One region of the Buttiauxella sp. JUb87 genome, then DNA from elsewhere that is predicted to be linked to it. Evidence: predicted binding sites of a transcription regulator. Region 1 holds the regulator's gene; the other holds the start of a gene.
The links. Region 1 encodes PurR, which represses purine synthesis genes. Its sites were predicted from a motif close to CANGCAAACGTTTGCNTG; they were not measured.
Positions count from the first base shown of each region.

Region 2: EC843_RS21530 (NCS2 family permease) is a predicted target of PurR. The motif match lies at 2,089-2,106, and genes of this name have one in related genera.

Region 1 covers NZ_SNVY01000001.1:601,417-606,305, forward strand. The annotation lists gene EC843_RS02730 (C40 family peptidase) at 1-558, shown strand, start outside; gene sodB (superoxide dismutase [Fe]) at 690-1,271, shown strand; gene purR (HTH-type transcriptional repressor PurR) at 1,710-2,735, shown strand; gene punR (DNA-binding transcriptional activator PunR) at 2,774-3,685, opposite strand; gene punC (purine nucleoside transporter PunC) at 3,801-4,889, shown strand, end outside.
Region 2 covers NZ_SNVY01000010.1:65,167-70,055, reverse strand. The annotation lists gene soxS (superoxide response transcriptional regulator SoxS) at 56-379, opposite strand; gene soxR (redox-sensitive transcriptional activator SoxR) at 451-906, shown strand; gene EC843_RS21535 (glutathione S-transferase) at 1,204-1,866, shown strand; gene EC843_RS21530 (NCS2 family permease) at 2,246-3,595, shown strand; gene EC843_RS21525 (Na+/H+ antiporter) at 3,855-4,889, shown strand, end outside.

The DNA.
Region 1 (4,889 bases):
AAAGACCGCAAAAAATCCTCTCAGCTCGCGAAAGTCCAGCCTGTTGCTCTCACCGAAAAATGCAGTAAACCTCGTAAAGGTTATAAAACGCATTGCGTGAAAGTCAAAGCAGAGCAACCAACGACGATTGCCGCTGCGCATAAAGTCCGGGTGCAAAAAGCACAGAAAACGGCGATGAACAAATTGATGGGCCAGATTGGCAAACCGTATCGCTGGGGTGGGACTTCACCGCGTACCGGTTTCGATTGCAGCGGTCTGGTTTATTACGCCTATAAAGATTTGGTGAAGTTCCGTATTCCACGCACTGCCAACGAAATGTATCACCTGCGTGATGCCTCTTCGGTGGATCGTGGTGAGCTGGAAACAGGTGACCTGGTATTCTTCCGTACACAAGGTCGCGGTACTGCGGATCACGTAGGCGTGTATGTAGGCAACGGTAAGTTCATTCAGTCTCCACGTTCTGGCAGGGATATCCAAATCACTTCCTTGAGCGAAGATTACTGGCAACGCCACTATGTTGGCGCTAAACGTGTCATGACCTCCAAAACCATTCGTTAAAAATTCGTCGAAAATCTGCGCCTGCCCTTCATTGGGCAGGCGTGTTCCTCTTTTGCTTACCCTTTCAATTTGTTACCCTAAACCCGCACTAAAAGTGTTGTCTAGATGTAAACAATAATAAGGAGTTAGCAATGTCGTTCGAACTACCTGCACTACCGTATGCAAAAGATGCTTTAGCACCGCATATCTCCGCCGAAACCCTGGAATACCATTACGGTAAACACCATCAAACCTATGTCACTAACCTGAATAATCTGGTTAAAGGCAGCGCGTTTGAGGGTAAAACCCTCGAAGAGATCGTTCGTACTTCCGAAGGTGGCGTATTTAACAACGCCGCTCAGGTCTGGAACCACACTTTCTACTGGAACTGCCTGGCACCAAATGCTGGCGGCGAGCCAACTGGCGAACTGCTGGAAGCCATCAATAAATCTTTTGGTAGCTTCGCTGAGTTCAAGCAGCAATTTACTGATGCTGCTATCAAGAACTTCGGTGCTGGCTGGACATGGCTGGTTAAACAGGAAGATGGCGCATTAGCGATTGTTTCTACCTCTAACGCTGGCACCCCACTGACGACTGCAGCTAAACCGCTGTTGACTGTGGATGTGTGGGAACATGCGTACTACATCGACTACCGCAATGCTCGTGCTGGCTACCTTGAGCATTTCTGGGCGCTGGTGAACTGGGCGTTTGTTGCGAAGAATTTAGCAGCTTAATGCAAAAGTAAATGGGCCGCGATTTGCGGCCCATCTTGATCAAAGCGTAAAAATCAGTGCAGTACGGCAGTTAGTGCGCCGAAAACAATCAAAGCCAAAACAATTACCGTCGTCGTGATTGAAAATTTCAAATCGGTGCTCATCATTAAACTCCTTTTATATCCATACAATCGATGTGTCAGGGTGATTTTCCCACAACCAGAGATAAAAATCCTCCAGGTTTTAATCTGATATCAATTTTCCCTCTTCCACTTTTCGCCTGGATAGGCCAAAATCCCTCGCTAATTTGTTGCGTATCGTCAATTCAATGCCCTCCTCCCGTTTTATGTCGCAATCCCGGCATACCTGCAACCATCATGTTGCCTGTGGAGTCAGCGTACGCAAACGTTTAACATAATAGCAATCAAGGGTTTACGATATAGCCCGGAGTGAATTTTAATGGCGACAATCAAGGACGTGGCGAAGCGCGCAAACGTTTCCACTACAACCGTATCACATGTGATTAACAAAACCCGTTTTGTGGCGGAAGAAACGCGCAATGCGGTGTGGGCAGCAATTAAAGAATTGCACTACTCGCCAAGCGCCGTAGCACGAAGCCTGAAAGTTAATCACACCAAAACGATTGGTCTGCTTGCCACTTCCAGTGAAGCACCCTATTTCGCCGAGATAATCGAAGCGGTGGAAAATAGCTGCTTTGAAAAAGGCTACACCCTGATTTTGGGCAACGCGCACAACAACTTTGAAAAGCAGCGCGCTTACTTATCGATGATGGCACAAAAGCGTGTCGATGGCCTGTTAGTGATGTGCTCTGAATATCCTGAATCATTGCTCACCATGCTTGAAGAGTACCGTCACATCCCTATGGTGGTGATGGACTGGGGCGAGGCTCGTGCCGATTTCACCGACTCCGTGGTCGATAACGCTTTCCACGGCGGTTATCTTGCTGGACGTTATTTGATTGAACGCGGCCACCGCGAAATTGGCGCCATTCCCGGGCAAATGGAACGTAACACCGGTGGCGGCCGCCATGCAGGCTTTATGAAAGCACTGGAAGAAGCGGGAATTTCCATTCCGGAAAACTGGATTGTTCAGGGTGACTTTGAACCTGAATCAGGTTACCGCGCCATGCAGCAGATCATCGGCCAGTCTCATCGCCCAACAGCGGTATTCTGTGGCGGCGACATTATGGCGATGGGTGCTATTTGCGCTGCTGATGAAATGGGGCTGCGCGTGCCGCAGGATATTTCCGTTATCGGTTACGACAACGTACGCAACGCGCGTTACTTCTCACCAGCATTGACCACCATCCACCAGCCGAAAGATTCGCTAGGGGAAACGGCGTTTAATATGCTGCTGGATAGAATCGTCAACAAACGCGAAGAGTCGCAGTCGATTGAGGTTCACCCGCGTCTGATTGAACGCCGCTCTGTGGCTGATGGCCCGTTTCGCGATTATCGCCGCTAAGTGTGTGTCGGATGTCGCGCAAGCGACATCCAGCAGACTTACAGCGGCTCCTGTAACCACTCCTGATTCATCGTGTCACTATCGCCTAAGTAATCCAACAGCCAGGCCAACGCTGGCGATGCATCGTTTTGCTGCCATGTCAGGCAACATGCCGCGTCAGGGAATGGATTATCCAGCGTTAATTCGCGCCATTTCCCTGAAGCAACCCACGGTTTGGCAATATGTAACGGCACCATGCCGATACACAACCCCGCGCTCAAGCAATCCGAACCGGACGCCCAATCAGGCACTACCACGCGGCGCTGGTTATCTAACAGCCAGGTAATTCGTTTTGGTAATGAACGCGAAGTATCTTCCAGAACTAGCGATGGCCAGGCACGCAGGTCATCATCGCTTAACGTCCCGTCGCACTGTGCCAGTGGGTGCGAGGAAGCCACCACGCAACGCCAGCTCAACGTTCCCATATCACGGAAGGCATAACGCCCCCCAACCGGAATCGCCTGAGTCGCGCCAATCGCCACTTCTACGCGTCCATCCGCCAGCGCATCCCACACGCCGTTGAACACTTCCTGAAAGATACGTAATTCGATATCAGGAAAATGGCGATAGAAATCCAGCACCAGTTGCCGCGTTCGCTCCGGTTTTACAATGTTATCAACTGCAATCGCCAGGTGACCGCGCCATCCATTGGCGATCTGTTGGCACTGTTGCCGTGTCGTCATCATTTTTTTGATAACAGAGCGGCCTTCTTTGAGAAAAAAGACGCCAGCAGGGGTTAATTCAACATCCCGATGACGACGTTCGAATAGCGGAACGGCTAACCAATCTTCGAGTTGCCGCACCGTATAACTAATGGCAGACGGAACGCGGTGCAACTCTTGTGCTGCACCGCTGAAGCTGCCATTGCGCGCTACCGCATCGATGACTTCCAGCGAGTATTCTGACCACATTTCTTTGCTCACAAATTTTTTGAACGCAACCTACAAATATTAGCGTTTCACAAGCGTAATTGCACTCCGTACACTCTCGCGGCGATTAACCTGCAAGATAAAACAAGAGAAAATTATGCAACCATCAAAAGGATTTCTTATCTGGCTGGCCGGATTAAGTGTGCTGGGGTTCCTCGCCACAGACATGTATCTGCCTGCTTTCGCTGCCATTCAGCAAGATTTACAGACCGACGCCTCTGCCGTCAGTGCCAGCCTGAGTCTGTTCCTTGCCGGCTTTGCGTTTGCCCAGTTGATGTGGGGTCCATTGTCAGACCACTTCGGTCGTAAACCGGTATTACTGGCGGGTTTGAGCCTGTTCGCCATCGGTTGTATTGGCATGCTGTGGGTTGAAAGCGCCACCGCGCTACTGGTACTGCGTTTTGTTCAGGCGGTTGGCGTCTGTTCTGCGGCCGTCAGTTGGCAAGCTTTGGTGACCGATTACTATCCGGCGAATCGCGCTAACCGTATTTTCGCCACCATTATGCCACTGGTTGGCTTGTCTCCGGCGTTGGCACCGCTGCTCGGTAGCTGGATTTTGACTCACTTTGACTGGCAGGCGATTTTCGCCACTCTGTTTGCCATCACGCTGGTGCTGATGATCCCGACTTTACGTCTGAAACCCCGCACTCAGCACCATCCGCAAACCGAAGATAATAAAGTCAGCTTTACCTCTTTGCTGCGCTCACGCGTGTACAGCGGGAACGTATTGATTTATGCCGCCTGCTCCGCCAGCTTCTTTGCCTGGCTGACCGGTTCGCCATTCATTCTTAACGATATGGGTTATAGCCCGGCGGTTATTGGCCTGAGTTATGTGCCGCAAACCATCGCCTTCTTGATTGGCGGCTACGGCTGCCGTAGCGCGCTGCAAAAATGGCAAGGCAAGCAAATGTTGCCATGGTTACTTGCGCTCTACACCCTGAGCATTTTCGGTACCTGGGGTGTGGCGGTCAGCGGCCATGCCAGCCTCACGCTGCTATTGATTCCATTCTGCGTGATGGCGATTGCTAATGGTGCGATTTACCCGATCGTCGTTGCTTCAGCCTTGTTGCCATTCCCACAGGCCACCGGTAAAGCAGCTGCATTGCAAAATACGCTGCAATTAGGTTTGTGCTTCCTGGCAAGTTTGATGGTGTCATGGTTGGTCGCAACCCCGTTGTTGACCACC
Region 2 (4,889 bases), on a different contig from region 1:
CATTTTCTGTTCCGTTTTTTCGATGAACTCAGGTACAAATATTTAGCTGACAGCGTCAGGCGTGATGGCGATAGTCGGTTGGTGTGCGGTCAAACTCACGGCGGAAAACGCGTGAAAAAGTCTGCTGAGACACGTAACCGTAATCCATCGCGATATCGAAAATCGGGCGCTGAGTGTTGCGTAACTCTTTCGCCGCCATCAGTAGTCGGCGCTGACGAATGTATTCACCCAACGTCTGGCGTTTCACGGTACGGAACATCCTTTGTAGATACCATTTTGAATAACCAGATTTTTTTGCCACAGCGTCAATGCTCAGCGGCTGATCAATGTGATCGTCAATCCATTCAGTCAATGTTTGAATAATATCCTGGTGTGCCATAAACCATCCCCATAGCCGGATTTGTTGGCAGCGAGTATAATTCCTCAAGTTAACTTGAGGTAAAGAGCAAAATGGAAAAGAAATCACCGCGCTTTAAATCATTACTGAGTCCGGGAGAAGTGGCGAAGCGTAGCGGCGTCGCCGTGTCTGCGTTGCACTTCTATGAGAGCAAAGGGTTAATCAAAAGCGTACGAAATAGCGGCAACCAACGGCGCTACACGCGTGATGTGCTGCGAAACGTGGCGATTATTAAGATTGCCCAGCGCATAGGTATTCCACTGGCGACGATTGGTGAAGAATTTGGTGTGCTGCCTGATGGGCATAAAATTAATAAAAACGACTGGAAAAAGATGTCGTCACAATGGCGTGAAGAGCTGGAGCGGCGCATTCATACATTAACCGCATTGCGGGATGAACTGGATGGCTGCATCGGTTGCGGCTGTTTATCGGGTGCCGATTGTCCATTGCGCAATCCTGGCGATAAACTCGGTGAGCAGGGGACGGGCGCGCGTCTTCTTGAGGATTAACACTGGCGTGAAGCGATGGAATGGCAGGCAAAACTAAAGCGCCCAACTTCGGCGCTTTAGTTTGTTCCCGGTCTTTGTCTTTCGATCTATCCCGCTTTTCGCAAGGAGGGTTTCCCCCGACATCAGCGTCCCTCAATCACACATTCTCAGGAGGTTCCGGATTGCGCTGACAACTTAATTGTAGATCCCTTCGGCCAGGTTTCAAGGTGATTTGCATCTTTTTTGTACAGTTCTAATACTTCACTTTTTGCTCATTTACCTATAGTTAACTCATCTTGTTAAACAGAAGGTTGACTCATGCTTATCGTCCATCACCTCAATAACTCCCGCTCGCAGCGTATTTTATGGATGCTTGAAGAACTGCAAGTGCCGTACCAGATTGTTCGCTATCAGCGCGAACCGACCATGCTGGCACCTGAGTCATTAAAATCTGTGCACCCGTTAGGGAAGTCGCCAGTGGTGGAAGATAACGGCAATATTCTCGCCGAGTCAGGGGCAATCATTGAATATCTGCAAGAAACCTACGATTTAGAAAGCCGCTTCAAACCGATTTCCAGCCAGGAAAAACTGCGTTATCGCTTTTGGCTGCATTACGCCGAAGGATCGTTAATGCCATTGCTAATGATGAAACTGGTTTTCGGCAGCCTGGGAAAAGAGCCTGTTCCGTGGTTACTGCGTCCGGTTGGTAATCTACTGGGGCAAGGTGTGCAAAAGGCCTATCTGAATAAACAGATTATGACCCATGCGCGTTATCTCGAAGATTCGCTACAAAAAAATCCGTGGTTTGCAGGCCAGGCGTTTAGTGCGGCAGATATACAGATGAGTTTCCCGGTTATCGCGTTGCTCTCTCGCGGCGGCATCAACGATTTACCGAATCTCCAGAATTGGCACAGTAAAGTGCAAATGCGCCCTGCCTGGCAGAGAGCAATTCAGCAAGGTGGGCCGTTCGAAATCCCTTAATTCCTTCTATCGAAAAATCCTATGAGTCAGGAAAATATATAACCAGTATCTTGCATCATTGTTGCTAAATTGCGCATTGACGATAACGTTTGCGCATGAGGTGGCGATAATTTCGCCTGCTAACGCTTTTTTCCGCAAAAAGCGGCAAAGTTCGGTTGAAAATCCATGTAAGAAGGCCGGATAATCGTTTGCCTTAATTTTGACGCTCAGTTTGTATGCGCGGAGTTAAACGTTTGCTTTTTTTGTGACGCCCCTTTTTTGTCGCAAACGCAGCACAGGGATCAATTCGTATTCTTTAAGAATTTGAACGTTTAATTGGCAGCGGTCTGCCAACCACGCATACCAACGTAATCATAAAAATCTCAGGGGATTTTTCACTATGTCTAATCATTCTCCGCGTGCAACCGGCGGTCTCGATGCCTGGTTCAAAATATCTGCACGTGGCAGTACCGTTCGTCAGGAAGTGGTGGCGGGTTTAACCACTTTCCTCGCGATGGTGTACTCCGTGATCGTCGTGCCGGGCATGCTCGGTAAAGCAGGTTTCCCTCCTGCGGCGGTCTTTGTGGCAACTTGCCTGGTCGCCGGTGTTGGCTCTTTGGTGATGGGCCTGTGGGCAAACCTGCCGCTGGCCATTGGTTGCGCTATTTCACTGACTGCCTTTACCGCATTTAGCCTGGTATTAGGTCAACACATCAGTGTGCCTGTTGCTCTGGGTGCCGTTTTCCTGATGGGTGTGCTGTTCACCATCATCTCTGCAACCGGCATTCGTAGCTGGATTTTGCGTAACTTACCGATGGGTGTTGCGCATGGCACGGGTATTGGTATCGGCTTGTTCCTGCTGCTGATTGCAGCAAACGGAGTCGGCCTGGTTATCAAAAACCCGCTGGATGGCTTGCCCGTTGCACTGGGCCATTTCGCCAGCTTCCCGGTCATCATGTCTTTGATTGGCCTGGCGGTCATCATCGGTCTGGAAAAGCTGAAAGTCCCTGGCGGCATTCTGCTGACCATCATCGGTATTTCTATTTTTGGCCTGATTTTCGATCCAACCGTGCATTTCTCTGGCATCTTCGCGATGCCATCGCTGAAAGATGAAGCGGGCAATTCACTGATTGGTAGCCTGGATATTATGGGCGCGCTGAATCCAGTGGTGTTACCGAGCGTTCTGGCGTTGGTGATGACGGCGGTATTCGATGCAACCGGCACCATCCGTGCTGTCGCGGGCCAGGCAAATCTGCTGGATAAAGACGGTCAAATCATTGATGGCGGTAAAGCACTGACTACCGACTCCCTGAGCTCCGTGTTCTCAGGCCTGGTGGGTGCAGCGCCAGCGGCCGTTTACATCGAGTCTGCGGCAGGTACTGCGGCGGGCGGTAAAACCGGTCTGACAGCCATCACCGTCGGCGTGCTGTTCCTGCTGATTCTGTTCCTTTCTCCGCTCTCTTATCTGGTTCCTGCTTACGCCACCGCTCCGGCGCTGATGTATGTGGGTCTGCTGATGCTGAGCAACGTGGCAAAAATCGACTTCGCTGATTTCGTTGATGCCATGGCTGGCCTGATCACTGCGGTATTCATCGTGCTGACCTGTAACATCGTTACCGGCATCATGATTGGCTTTGCATCGCTGGTCATTGGCCGCGTTGTTTCTGGTGAATGGCGCAAGCTGAACATCGGTACCGTGGCTATCGCAATCGCCTTAGTCGCATTCTATGCCGGCGGTTGGGCAATTTAATTTTACTCGTCATACTTCAAGCTGCAGGGTTGTTGGCTGCACTCGCGAACCCCAGTCACTTACTTTAGTAAGCTCCTGGGGATTCGCTCTCTTGCCGCCTATCTGCAACTCGAATTATTTAGAGCAAAAACTCTGAATACTCCTGCCAAAACCAATCAAATCTTTTCCTGTTTCCTTCCTGTGTAAAAAGTTGTTTTACTATTGGGTATAACAACATCCTGCAAAAAGGGTTTTACAAAACACTGCGACTAAGGAAAGCATGGAAATCTTCTTTACTATTCTCATCATGACCCTTGTGGTTTCGCTCTCTGGTGTGGCTACACGTATGCTGCCGTTCCAGATCCCGCTTCCGTTAATGCAAATTGCGATAGGTGCCGTGCTTGCCTGGCCTCACTTCGGTTTGCATGTTGATTTCAATCCGGAACTCTTTCTGGTGCTGTTTATTCCGCCATTGCTGTTTGCCGATGGCTGGAAAACACCGACCAACGAATTTCTTCGTCACGGGAGGGAAATCATTGGCCTGGCGCTGGTTCTGGTGCTGGTCACTGTGGTCGGCATTGGCTTCCTGATTTACTACCTGGTGCCAGGCATTCCGCTACTTCCGGCATTTGCTCTGGCGGCGGTGCTTTCACCGACCGATGCCGTGGCGCTTTCCGGTATCGTCGGAGAAGGGCGCATTCCTAAGAAAATTATGGGGATATTGCAGGGCGAAGCGCTGATGAACGACGCATCCGGCCTGGTATCGTTAAAAATGGCCGTCGCGGTGGCGGTTGGGTCGATGGTCTTTAGCGTCGGCGGAGCGACCTTCGAGTTCTTCAAAGTGGCGATTGGCGGCCTGCTGGCGGGGATTGCCGTCAGTTGGCTGTACGGAAAATCACTGCGCCTGATGAGCCGCTGGAGCGGTGACGAACCCGCCACGCAAATCCTGCTGCTGTTACTGCTGCCGTTTGCTTCTTACCTGATTGCTGAACACATTGGCGTTTCCGGCATCCTGGCCGCCGTGGCCGCCGGTATGACGATCACCCGTTCTGGTGTGTTGCGCAGTGCTCCACTGGCGATGCGCCTGCGTGCCAATAGCGTCTGGGCGATGCTCGAGTTTGTGTTCAACGGCATGGTGTTCTTGCTGCTGGGCCTGCAATTACCAGACATCATGAAAACGTCGATTGCTGCCGCAAACGCCGATCCGAACGTCGAATTGTGGATGCTATTTGTTGACATCGGGCTTATCTATTTTGCCCTCATCGGCTTACGTTTCTTGTGGCTGTGGACCATGAAACGCCTCAGCTTGCGCTTT